3 regions of the Rothia sp. P6271 genome follow, and region 3 is predicted to be linked to each of the others. Evidence: predicted binding sites of a transcription regulator. Region 3 holds the regulator's gene; each other region holds the start of a gene.
What was found. The regulator HrcA, encoded in region 3, represses chaperone genes, less so after heat shock. The targets are predictions, from matches to a motif close to TTNGCACTCGNNNNNNNCGAGTGCNAA.
Positions count from the first base shown of each region.

Region 1: the regulator HrcA is predicted to act here: its motif matches at 2,330-2,356, upstream of groL (chaperonin GroEL).
Region 2: the regulator HrcA is predicted to act here: its motif matches at 1,365-1,391, upstream of groES (co-chaperone GroES).

Region 1 is NZ_JBLXXV010000001.1:406,483-410,749, reverse strand. Features, by position in the region: gene ACN08X_RS01885 (threonine/serine ThrE exporter family protein) at 1-487, shown strand, start outside; gene ACN08X_RS01880 (uracil-DNA glycosylase) at 497-1,195, opposite strand; gene ACN08X_RS01875 (DUF3263 domain-containing protein) at 1,318-1,584, shown strand; gene ACN08X_RS01870 (LytR C-terminal domain-containing protein) at 1,702-2,250, shown strand; gene groL (chaperonin GroEL) at 2,516-4,138, shown strand.
Region 2 is NZ_JBLXXV010000001.1:169,180-173,446, reverse strand. Features, by position in the region: gene ACN08X_RS00750 (THUMP-like domain-containing protein) at 1-1,257, opposite strand, end outside; gene groES (co-chaperone GroES) at 1,492-1,785, shown strand; gene groL (chaperonin GroEL) at 1,822-3,414, shown strand; gene ACN08X_RS00735 (acyltransferase family protein) at 3,635-4,267, shown strand, end outside.
Region 3 is NZ_JBLXXV010000002.1:197,566-201,832, forward strand. Features, by position in the region: gene ACN08X_RS03260 (DUF4870 domain-containing protein) at 1-272, opposite strand, end outside; gene ACN08X_RS03265 (DUF3097 family protein) at 476-1,339, opposite strand; gene hrcA (heat-inducible transcriptional repressor HrcA) at 1,465-2,475, shown strand; gene dnaJ (molecular chaperone DnaJ) at 2,543-3,667, shown strand; gene ACN08X_RS03280 (16S rRNA (uracil(1498)-N(3))-methyltransferase) at 3,687-4,267, shown strand, end outside.

The sequences.
Region 1 (4,267 bases), on a different contig from region 3:
TGCGAAACCAACTATCGTCGATAACATCTTCTGGATGACAGTCGCTACCCTTGCTATTGCTATTACAACTCATGCACGGTTGAAAACATTGTGGTGGATTGCGCTAGTAACTTTAAGCGGGCTGAGCACTTACCACGTGTACACCTTTTTCTTGGGAGAAGGTGCAGGGCGCGGTAATACGGCGGTAGCAGCTTTCGTTATTGGTATGGTCAGCACATATTTGGCATACCGTCTGCACGCCCCACAAGCCATATTTGCGATTCCGTCTCTAACATTCCTCCTACCTGGTTTGTCATTATTCCGAGGTATGTACTCTTTTACGGTAGAGACCGACACCCTCAACTCAATGCCCGGCGTTATCACCGCTGCCGCAATTATTGTTGCGATGGCTTCAGGTGTTGCGTTGGGGCATTACCTCATGCAGTGGCTGATTCAACGTTTCGGGCGTGAACGAGAAGATCTTTCCACAACCGTCTTTGACCGTTAGCCTAACGTTTTAGGGCGCTATAGGTGTTGACGACGGAAGTCGCCAATCAATAGGCTCTGCTCCTTGTTGAACTAGCAATTCGTTTGCTTTTGAGAAGGGTCGTGATCCAAAGAATCCGCGTGATGCCGATAAAGGTGATGGGTGTGCTGATTCGATACAGGGGTAGGGTGAGATAAGAGTTTTCGTATTTCGTGCATCTCGTCCCCACAGTATGGCGACAAGCGGCTGTTTTCGTTGGACGAGAGCTTCAATTGCGCAGCTGGTGATATTTTCCCACCCTCTATTTCTATGAGATCCGGCTTCTCCTGCACCAACAGAAAGTACACGGTTGAGAAGAAGTACTCCTTGCTGCGTCCACGCGCTGAGGTCACCATGTTCTGGCGGGGTAATGTTCATATCGGAGGATAGTTCGCGGTAAATATTTTGAAGTGAACGTGGGATAGGGCGCACTTGCGGGTGTACAGAGAAAGAAAGTCCCATGGCGTGCCCTATGGTGGGGTACGGGTCTTGTCCGATGATGAGGACTTTAACTTGTGCTAGCGGTTCTTGGAAGGCTCGGAAGATTTGTTGTGACGGCGGTAGTGTGCGTCGTCCAGCTTGGTGTTCTTGACGTAAAAAGTCGCCCATGGCACGGATATTGTGTTCTACTGGGGCTAGGGCTTCAGCCCAGTCTGGAGACATAATTTCTTTAAGGGGTAAAGCGGGCATGAGATTCCGTTCTCACCGTTTGAATGGTTGCTATGCGTCATGATATGTGTGCTATTTGGCAGAACACATAAGATACAATGGGATTTTTTATCATACCGGGTTAGGAAAGATGGGGGAGTGATATGTGCGAAGATACTTCTGAGTTGTACGCTCCTCAGCATACTCCTGATACAGGGCTAACAGAACAAGAAGAAAAGATGATTGCTTTAGAGAAGCAGCGTTGGCGTTATCCTGGGACGAAAGAACGAGTGATTCGAGAACGTTTAGGATTAAATCCAACAGCGTATTATCAGATTCTTAACGAACTGATAGATTCTCCACGTGTCATTGCTCAGGAACCAGCGTTGATGCGTCGGTTAAGGGAACAACGCGACAATTCTAAGCCCTGAATTTTCGGTGTCTTGAGCTCTTTATGATGATAGTCCACGGAAAATAAAAGGGTTTTTAGGTTGTAGCCTGTGTACTCTAGATGGAAGAACTATTGCTTGTAGCTATCGGAGATTAATGTGAACTCGTATCCTCATGATGAATTCGACGACGTACCTGAAAATTCAAAACGTCGTGGTGCTTATCGTGGTGAGCCTCTAGGTAATGCTCATGCTACGAGGCAGACTCTTCTGATTGTTGTTGCTGGTGCGCTTGCGCTTCTGGTGGGTGCAGTAATGTTTGTGGTTCAGCCACGCACTCTTTCTCCGGTGGCTTCTGAAACAGGCTCTGCGAGCGCTACTGCTTCAGAAAGCGCTGTGACTCCAACTTATGCTCCTACTGACCCTGCTGATATTAAGGTTGAGGTTTATAACTCTTCGGCCTATACGGGTGCTGCTGCAGAACTGACTCAGCGTGTGGAGGCTTTAGGATACCCTGTGCCCGTGACAGAGAATTGGAAGGGTACGCCTGTATATGTTTCGACAGTGTTTTATTCTGCCGGTTATGAGCAACAGGCTAATACTTTGGCTGATGCGTTAGGTATTGGTTATATTCAAGAGCGTTCTTCTGGTTCTTCCCCGTTGTATGTTGTTCTTGCCTCTGATTATCTTCCTGCCGTTGCCCCGTAATCTGTGCGCTATGGGCGATTAAATGTGTTTGTTCTTTCAAGAGGTTTGCGCTCTGTGCTTTGAGGTGTCAAAATTGTTGTTAGCACTCAAAGTCTCCGACTGCTAAATCCTAGTGCTAGATTCGCGGTAGGTAGCTTTGAGAATATCTACTTTCATCTTGTGAGATGTCTTTATAAGTTGTGAAGAGCATGGCTTATAGAACATCGTCCGTCGCGGGCACAACTGAGAGAAAAATACTTTCTTAGTCCAGGAGGGATTAAGCATAATGGCAAAGCTCATTGCTTTTGAAGAAGAGGCACGTCGTGGCCTTGAAAAGGGTCTGAATACCCTAGCAGATGCTGTGAAGGTTACTCTCGGACCTCGTGGTCGTAACGTTGTTTTGGAAAAGTCTTGGGGCGCTCCCACGATTACCAATGATGGCGTTTCTATCGCTAAAGAAATCGAACTCGAAGATCCATACGAAAAGATCGGCGCAGAGCTGGTCAAAGAAGTTGCTAAAAAGACCGATGACGTTGCTGGTGACGGTACCACTACTGCAACTGTTCTTGCTCAGGCACTTGTTCGTGAAGGCCTCCGCAACGTTGCTGCTGGTGCAGATCCTCTCAGCCTCAAGCGCGGTATTGAGAAAGCTGTTGAAGCAGTTACCGCTGAACTTCTTTCTTCTGCTAAAGAAGTTGAGACTGAAGAAGAAATCGCTGCAACCGCATCTATCTCTGCTGGCGACACCGAAATTGGTAAGCTCATTGCAGAAGCCATGGAAAAGGTCGGCAAAGAAGGCGTCATCACTGTTGAAGAGTCCAATACTTTTGGTCTAGAGCTTGAGCTCACCGAAGGTATGCGCTTTGATAAAGGATTCCTCTCCGGATACTTCGTCACTGACCCAGACCGTCAAGAAGCAGTCCTTGAGGATCCTTATATTCTCATTGTGAACTCCAAGATCTCTAATGTGAAAGATCTTGTCCCTGTTCTTGAGAAGGTTATGCAGGCTGGTAAGCCACTTCTTATCATCGCAGAAGACGTTGAGGGCGAAGCTCTTGCACTACTGGTTTTGAACAAGATGCGTGGTTCTATCAAGTCTGTTGCTGTCAAAGCTCCTGGCTTTGGTGACCGTCGTAAAGCTCAGATGGCAGATATCGCTATTTTGACTGGTGGACAGGTTATTACCGAAGAAGTCGGTTTGTCTTTGGACCAAGCAACTATTGACCTTCTTGGCTCTGCACGTAAGGTTGTTGTTACTAAGGACGAGACCACCATCATTGAAGGTGCTGGCGACGCAGCTGCTATTGAAGGTCGCGTAGCTCAGATTCGTGGCGAGATTGCTAACTCCGATTCTGATTATGACCGCGAGAAGCTTCAGGAGCGCTTGGCTAAACTTGCCGGTGGCGTTGCTGTTCTCAAGGCTGGCGCTGCAACTGAGGTTGAACTCAAAGAACGTAAGCACCGCATTGAAGATGCTGTTCGTAACGCAAAGGCAGCTGTTGAAGAAGGCATTGTCGCCGGTGGTGGCGTTGCTTTGATTCAGGCTGGCACTAAAGCCTTCGAGAAGCTTGAACTCACCGGTGATGAGGCAACTGGCGCAAATATCGTCAAGGTTGCTATCGACGCACCGTTGAAGCAGATTGCGACCAACGCTGGTCTAGAACCCGGTGTTGTTGTTGATAAGGTTCGCGGTTTGCCTGCTGGTACCGGTTTGAACGCTGCAACCGGTGAGTACGAAGACCTGATGGCTGCTGGCATCAACGACCCTGTTAAGGTGACTCGTTCTGCGTTGCAGAACGCTGCTTCTATCGCTGGTCTCTTCTTGACCACTGAGGCTGTTGTTGCTAACAAGCCTGAACCTGCTGGTGCTGCACCTGCTATGGATCCTGGTATGGGCGGCATGATGTAATTTTTTCAACGATATGTTGAAAATTCTTTGTAGGGCGGTGCTCCGATACTTTACTGGTATCGGGGCACCGTCTTTTAGCATGGGAAAGGGAAAACCCTCAGACCTTGTGGCTGGTTTCTTCCTCTTAGA
Region 2 (4,267 bases), on a different contig from region 3:
AGTTTTACCTTCTCCAATACGCGTTAAAATGAGTGTTCCATGGTGCCCTTTCCCCGATTTTTTGGTATTTTTTTGGGCTCCAAGGAGTTTGATACGTAGCTGTTCAGGAGAAATATCTACTCCCCGTTTTTTAATGGTGAGTGTCGTGATGCTATTTTCACGTACCCAGCGTTTGAGATGTTTGTCGTTAATCGGGAGTATCTGTTCTACACGGTATCCTTTAACGCCTCGTATCTGCAGAGGATGTGAACTTGTCAGATACGCAATATGTTCGTCAATAAGTTCTGCGTCGGTGGTACGAATAATTTCGCTGAGAAGATGCGCACGAATTAAAGCACCGTCTGGCTCATAAATATATTCTTTGACCTCATACAGCGGTTCAGATGCTTGTTGCTGGCTGTGAGATTCATGGTAAGGGCTAGAAACCTCAGTGACAACTGACGGCTCAAAAGGGTCACTATCAAGGACGAGCGCGCTTCTTTTAACGTGAGGTCGTGCTAACGCGTTAAACCACAGCACGACTTCAACAACAGACCCATGATGGCTAATCCACTGTGCTTCACATTCTTCAGGTATTTGATCGTGGGGGATAGCTGGCCCCATTTTGACGCCCATGGCGATTCCTGTTTGTGCTAATTCTCGGATGAATGATAGAGGTGGAGAAAAATCTTCTGCGTCAAAAGTCCGTGATTGTGTTTTACCCTGTTGAACTGTTCTTCGTGCCGGATCAAGCCATAACGCATCAATAGGGCGACCAAATATATGAGGAAGTGCCTTTAGCTCGAGTTGTTGCACATCTGCGCACAAAACCTGTGCTGTTGGAAAATCAGCAAGATTATATTGGGCGTAACTAGCTGTTTGCTCGTCGATGTCTACGGCAGTAACGGCTAACCCTGCTTGAGCGAAACAGAGTGCGTCAGCACCAATACCACACCCCAAATCTGCAACAGAATGAACTTTCGCTTGTACAAAACGTTGTGCATGTACCATCGCGACAGCTTGGCGCGTAGCCTGCTCATATCCAGCTTCGCTGAGAAGCATGTGATGAGCTCTATCCCCAAATTTTTCGGAAGCTTTCGTTCTATTTTTTGCTTGAGCTAAAATCCTGCGAACACTTTCTGCACTGAAACCTTGTGCCCGTAATTGTGTTGCATAATTGAGAGCTTGACTCGTATGGTAAGGGACGAATTGGGCAATTGCTTCTAACTCTTCTTGAGTTTCTTCAACTGCTGGTGCCGGATGTACAGAGGTGCTCATAGTCGTCAGTGTCCTTATATTGGGCTAGAACTCATATTATAGATGCGCTGTGTGCGAAACTGGCGGGTTTTCTTGACCTTCTCTAGGGTACGGCTCTAAAGTTTGTGTTAGCACTTAAGAGCTGACAGTGCTAATTATTCTTGAAGAAGTATCGGCACCGCGACGACGACACTTTCTCAAAAGCACCATTTAGCTCAAACATCAGAAATGTTAAAAGAACATCAAGGAGCAAAAATGTCCTCCATCAAACCACTCGAAGACCGCGTAGTCGTCCAGATTCTCGAAGCAGAACAGACCACCGCATCCGGACTTGTTATCCCTGATACCGCTAAAGAGAAGCCACAGGAAGCAAAAGTTATCGCAGTTGGTCCAGGACGTACCGACGAAAAAGGCAACCGCATCCCCGTAGACGTAGCAGAAGGCGATATCGTCATCTTCTCCAAATACGGCGGAACCGAAGTATCCTTCGGCGGAGCAGACTACCTCATTCTCTCCGCACGCGACGTATTGGCTATCGTCAACAAATAATCTTTTCCGCACACAATACAAAGGAGCTAAGAATTCATGGCAAAACAGCTTGAATTCAATGATGCAGCTCGTAAGAGTCTGCAAGCTGGTGTGGATAAACTCGCAAACGCTGTCAAAGTGACGTTGGGCCCTCGCGGGCGCAACGTCGTCCTTGACAAGCAGTGGGGCGCACCTATCATTACTAATGACGGTGTATCTATCGCTCGTGAAATTGAACTAGAAGACCCATACGAAAACCTTGGCGCTCAACTCGCCAAAGAAGTCGCCACCAAAACAAACGATGTAGCAGGTGACGGTACAACTACTGCAACCGTACTCGCTCAAGCGCTTGTTTCTGAAGGTCTGCGTAACGTCACCTCTGGTGCCGCACCAGGAGAAGTCAAACGAGGCATTGAAACCGCCGTTCGCGCTGTCTCCCAACGGCTACTCGAAAATGCCAGAGACGTTCAAGGCGAAGAAGTCGCACACGTAGCGGCTATCTCAGCACAGTCCCCAGAAATTGGTGAACTTCTCGCCCAAGCTTTCGACAAAGTCGGACAAGACGGCGTCATCACCATCGAAGACGGTTCAACCACAGAAATTGAACTGGAAATTACCGAAGGTATGCAATTCGACAAAGGCTACCTCTCACCATCATTCGTCACCGACTCTGATCGTGCAGAAGCAGTCCTCGAAGATAGCTTAATCCTGCTCTACCAAGGCAAAATCTCAACAGTCGCTGAGATTATGCCACTGCTAGAAAAAATTGTTCAGGCAAAAAAGCCACTGACCATCATCGCAGAAGACGTAGACGGAGAAGCTCTTAGCACCCTCGTCGTCAATAAGCTTCGAGGAAACCTCAACGTCGTTGCCGTCAAAGCTCCTGGCTTCGGAGACCGCCGCAAAGCAATTATGCAAGATCTTGCAATTCTTACCGGCGGCACTGTGATCACCGGAGAACTCGGTATCTCCCTTGACTCAGTTACCCTTGACCAGCTTGGCTCAGCACGACGTATCACCGTCACTAAAAACAACACCACCATCGTTGAAGGTGCCGGAACCTCTGCAGACGTCGCTGAACGAGTCAGCCAACTCCGCGCAGAAATTGAGCGAGTCGACTCCGAATGGGACCGTGAAAAGCTCAAAGAACGCCTAGCAAAACTTGCCGGTGGCGTTGGCGTCATCAAAGTTGGTGCAGCAACCGAGGTCGAAGCAAAAGAACGTAAACACCGTATTGAAGACGCAGTGTCCTCAACCCGTGCAGCCCTTGAAGAAGGCATCGTCGCAGGCGGAGGAACAGCTCTCGTGCATGCGTTAGCAGCACTTGAAGGTATGACACTTGAGTCAAAAGACGCTCAAACCGGTGTTGAAATCGTCAAGAAAGCACTCGTCCAACCTCTACGCTGGATTGCTCAAAACGCAGGCGAAGATGGATACGTTGTCACCAGCAAAGTAGCTCAACTACCTGTTGGCTCTGGCTTTAACGCACGTACCGGCGACTATGAAGACCTCATCGCTGCTGGTGTTATTGACCCCGTCAAAGTAACACGCTCAGCACTAGAGAACGCTTCATCCATTGCCGCATTGGTACTGACAACCGAAACCCTCGTCGTCGAGAAACCAGAAACAGAGGACGAAGAAGAGAAATAAAATATTTTCTTCTCAGAACCTCTAACGGTACAGAAGAGCTTGTTTTAGCCTCCCGTATAGGGACTAAAACAGGCTCTTCTGGCCTCAAAAAGAACTTGTGTTTGCTCACAGTAGGCTTCGAAAAAATACTATTTAGGCAGACAATCGACTCCAGTTCCGGTAACGTTCAAAGGTCAGCACTCTCGTCAATCAGATATACACACAGAAAGAGAACTCTTTCATGGTTGCGCAAACACACACCAAATACCCGTTGAATAGGCGGTGGCTTAAAACCCAAGGTTTTCGCCCCGAAATTCAAGGCCTACGCGCATTAGCTCTCTTCCTCGTTGTCACCTACCACATCTGGTTCGGCAAAGTTTCTGGAGGCGTCGACGTCTTCCTCTTCATCTCCGCCTTCCTCCTCTCCCTCTCAACCTTACGTAAAATCAATGAGGGAAGACCGCTGGCCCTCATCAAATACTGGTTACACGTTTTTCAACGCTTACTGCCGGCTGCTGCCACCGTCATCGCAGGAACAGTAATCGCCGCATGGTTCTTCCTGTCCCCATCACGAATCATGGGCATCATCCACGATGGTATAGCTGCACTTTTTTACTTTCTCAACTGGCGTTTAGCATATAATTCAGTAGACTATTACGCCCAAGACGCAGCCACCAAAACACCTCTACAACACTTCTGGTCGCTGTCCATGCAAGGACAGATTTTTATCCTCTGGCCAATCCTCTTCTTCTGCGTCGCATTACTCGTCCGCCGCTTCCGCCTCAACCTCATCGGAACAGCCCTCCTAGTATTCGGTACCGTCTGGGGAATCTCTCTCGCATTTTCTATCTATGAAACTGCAACAAACCAAGGC
Region 3 (4,267 bases):
AAAGACATGAACGCAAGATACGTCCACGTCAATGCTGCGATGAGGCCAAATAGCCAACCAATTTTAGGTGTTCCAGCAAAAAGTACCGAAAACACGATGACGATAGAGGGCAAGAGGGTGAAATTAAATGCTTCACGAGCTTCTTGTTCGGCGAAAGGTCCGCGTCCTCGGTAGAGGTAAAGAATAATACCCGAGGGGATGCAACCAATGACGCCTCCAAAGTGGGCGAGGGTTGCGATGTTGCGATCCTGTTGGACCGTTAACTTGTTCATAGGTGTGGATGAACCCTCAAACTTAGAGTCAGGGGATACAACAGTTTTCAAAAAAACACTCACTCTTCTAAAAGTTGCGAGACAGGCTAAATGATTACGAGATAAAAGATTACAATCCATTCTAGGTCTGATGTGTTCAATGTAGAAGAACTTTTGTGATCTTTTTCTTCACTTTAGTCGAGACCTTTGGCACAGCTAAACCTTTACTCAGGTGATTCCATCAGAAAATCGATTAATTGTTCAACCGGAGCTAACAGAGTAGGTTCTAAATCTTGATAAGAGTTCACTCGTCCTAGAATCTTTTTCCATGCCTGAGCAACATCTTCTTGACTCGTGCAGGGCAATCCTAGCCTTTTGAGTACACCTTTTTTCCATTCTTCTTCACGAGGAATAACTGGCCATTTTTTTATTCCTAGTCGTTGAGGGCGTACAGCCTGCCAAATATCGACAAAAGGATGTCCAACAATCTGCACGTTGTTCCTAGCACCAGGTATCTGTAACGCCTGAGCCACAATGCGGCTTTCTTTAGAACCTTCTACTAGATGGTCAACAAGAACACCTAATCGTCGGTGTGGTGCAGGGCAAAACTCACGAACAGCATCAGGCAAGTCGTCAATACCGTGTAGAGGTTCTACCACAATACCTTCAACTCGTAGGTCATGCCCCCATACTTTTTCAACCAGTTCTGCATCGTGGATACCTTCGACCCAGATACGTGAGGCGCGGGCAACTTGTGCCGGCACATTCTCTACGGCAATAGATCCAGAGCGACTAATTTTAGGAACAGAACGAGTGGCATGTGCCCGTGGCGGTAGCACTTTGACAGGAGTTCCTTCAAGAAGAAAGCCAAATCCTAAGGGAAAAGTTTTAATTTTCCCTCGAGCGTCTTCTAATCCCACCATACCTTCAGCGCCGATACGCTCATACGTTTTAGCAATCCCAACCCAACCACTATGAACGTCTTCAAGGAGCATTCCTTGAACCAGATGAACTTCTTGTATCTCTGGTTGGCTTCTTTGGTGTAGTTGGTTGAGTTCTTGAGCACCCCACGCATAGTAATTTTCCATAGTAAGTATTTTATTCCATTAGCCCTGAGCGTACGCGCTAGGGTTTTAATAGGTTTCAGTACTACAGTTACATTGGCACTTAAAGTGCAGTAGTGCTAATTTCTCTCTATTTCAAGGTAGGTTCCGTGACGCAATCTCGTCAGCATAAGATCCTCCAAGCAATCGTTGAGGACTATATCAGTTTCCGCGAACCGGTGGGGTCTAAAGCGCTCATCGAACGCCATCATTTAGGCGTTTCTAGCGCTACGGTTCGTAACGATATGTCTATCCTTGAAGAGCAGGGACTCATCTCAGCACCGCATTCGAGCGCGGGACGTATCCCCACAGAAAAAGGGTATCGTTTCTTCGTGGATGAGCTTTCTAATCCTCGTCCTCTTTCGACTGCGCAGAAACGTGCGATTCACCGTCTTTTAGACTCTTATGACAGTGTTGATGAAATACTTGCACAGACAGTTAAAATACTGTCGCAGCTAACTCAGCAGGTTGCGATTCTTCAGTACCCCTCTGCACCAGAGAATGTTGTTCGACATATTGAGCTAATACCTGTTGGAGAACATCATGTAACGGTAATGTTGATTAGCAACTCTGGGCAGCTCACCCAACGACTAGCGCAAGTTGAACGGTATAGGGAAGAAGAGCTTGAGCTGCTTCGAATTCGACTCATCGAAAAATGTCAGCAACAGAAATATCAGGTTGCACGTTCCCTCTTAGCTTCATTACCTTCCTCTCGTGATGTTCCTCATAGCCTAGAGAACGGGGTTCTTGATGCGTTAGGCCAGCTGCTTTCACCCAAAGATACCTCGAAACTTCTTATTGCTGGAACTTCGTATCTGGCGCAAGCAACAGAAGATTTCAGCACCAGCATCGCACCCATCTTAGAAGCTCTAGAAGAACAAGTAACGATGCTGCATTTACTAGCTGAGATGGCTCAAGACCCACGAGGATACGCTGTCCGTATTGGCACAGAAAATAGTGCGGCCCCTCTGAGCGAAACGTCTATCGTTACTTCTGTATATAGTTCGCCTAGTTGTACCGCTAAGCTTGGGGTTGTTGGCCCAACCAGAATGGATTATGCAGGAAGTACAGCCGCAGTGCGAGCCGTAGCAAAATATCTTTCAAAAATTTTGGGTAGTTAGTTCTCAACGACTAGAATTTCTACAAAATACTTTCAACACATAGCAACACACGATAAGGATGATGTGAGTGAGCAGTCACTATGAAACATTAGGTGTTTCCCCCGATGCAAGCCCCGAAGAAATCAAAAAGGCATACCGTAAGAAAGCTCGTCAGCTTCACCCCGATATTAACCCCTCGGCAGAAGCAGCTGAAGAGTTCAAACGCGTATCACATGCCCACGATGTTCTCTCTGATCCTGATAAACGACGTATTTACGACCAGACCGGCAACGAAAACGGACAGGCACAAGGCGGATTCGGAGGCGCAAACTTCGGAGGTTTTGGCGGATTCTCGGATATTTTTGAGACCTTCTTTAACCAACCGCAACAGGGCCCTACAAGCCGAACACGTCAGGGTCAAGACGCTCGCATTACGGTTCGTATCAGCCTTGAAGATGCCGTATTTGGTGCAGAAAAACCTATTACCGTTGATACCGCAGTAACCTGCGAAAAATGTGATGGTGACGGTTGCGCTGAAGGAACAGCCCCTGTCACCTGTGACACCTGCCGTGGACAAGGATATATGCAACGACAAGTTCAATCTATCCTTGGAACTGTAGTACAGCCTGTCGCGTGCCCATCTTGTAATACTTTCGGCACTGTTATTCAAAGCCCCTGCCCAGAATGTTACGGCGAAGGACGAGTCCGAGAACGGAAGCCCATCACCATTAAAATTCCGGCTGGTGTTTCTTCCGGCGCGCGTATGCGTCTAGCCGGTTATGGTGAGGCCGGTACAGCAGGCGGACCAGCAGGAGACCTCTATGTGGATCTTCGCGTCAATCAACACGATACTTTCACACGTGAAGATGATGATTTACATGCCACCATCGCTATTAGTATGGCGGCAGCTGCCCTAGGTACAGAAGTCACTTTAGAAACTTTTGATGGTCCACAAACCGTAAGCATTAAAGCTGGTACTCAATCTGGAGATGTTGTCACGCTTAAAGGATTAGGAGTGACTCATTTTGATCGAGCAGATCGAGGTTCGCTCAAAGTTCATGTCCAGGTCAAAACACCGACGAATTTGACTGAAGAGCAACGCGAAATGCTTCAACAATTTGCTCAGAGCCGTCAAGAAGACCTCAAAATTAGTGAAACAGTACGTGAGAAGCACGGTTTCTTCTCACGTTTCAAAGAACGTTTCGATCGTTAAAAAGTACAAAGGATATTCTGTGACCTCACCTATTTTCTATGTTTCCTCTGATGAACTTCAGTCAGTAACTTCAGGGCAGCTTATCGCTGTGCAGGGGGTAGAGGGGCATCATGCTAAAGTCGTGAAACGTTTAGAGATAGGTGAGGCCATAGACCTTGCTGACGGTAAAGGTACACGAGCCGAAGCAGAAGTATTCTCATATCTTGAGGATGGGTTAGAAGTTCGTGTAAACACTATTTTGCACGAAGAACCATCAACCGAAATTATTCTTGTTCAAGCGTTAGCTAAACAGGATAGAGACATATTGGCGATAGAGACCGCCACTGAATTAGGTATTTGGGGAGTCATTCCTTGGAGCGCTGACCGATCTATCGTTCGTTGGAAAAAAGAACGAGCAGTAAAGGCTCACACGAAATGGAATAACACCGTCCGTGCTGCGGCAAAGCAGGCACGACGTAGCTGGATACCTCAGGTCGAAAATCTTGTATCTTCACACGATTTAGCTGAACGTATCGCACAAGAGGTTACGCACGGTGCTATGGTTATTATCTTGCATGAGCAAGGAACACGCCTATTGACCCAGCACATCTCGGAGTTAGA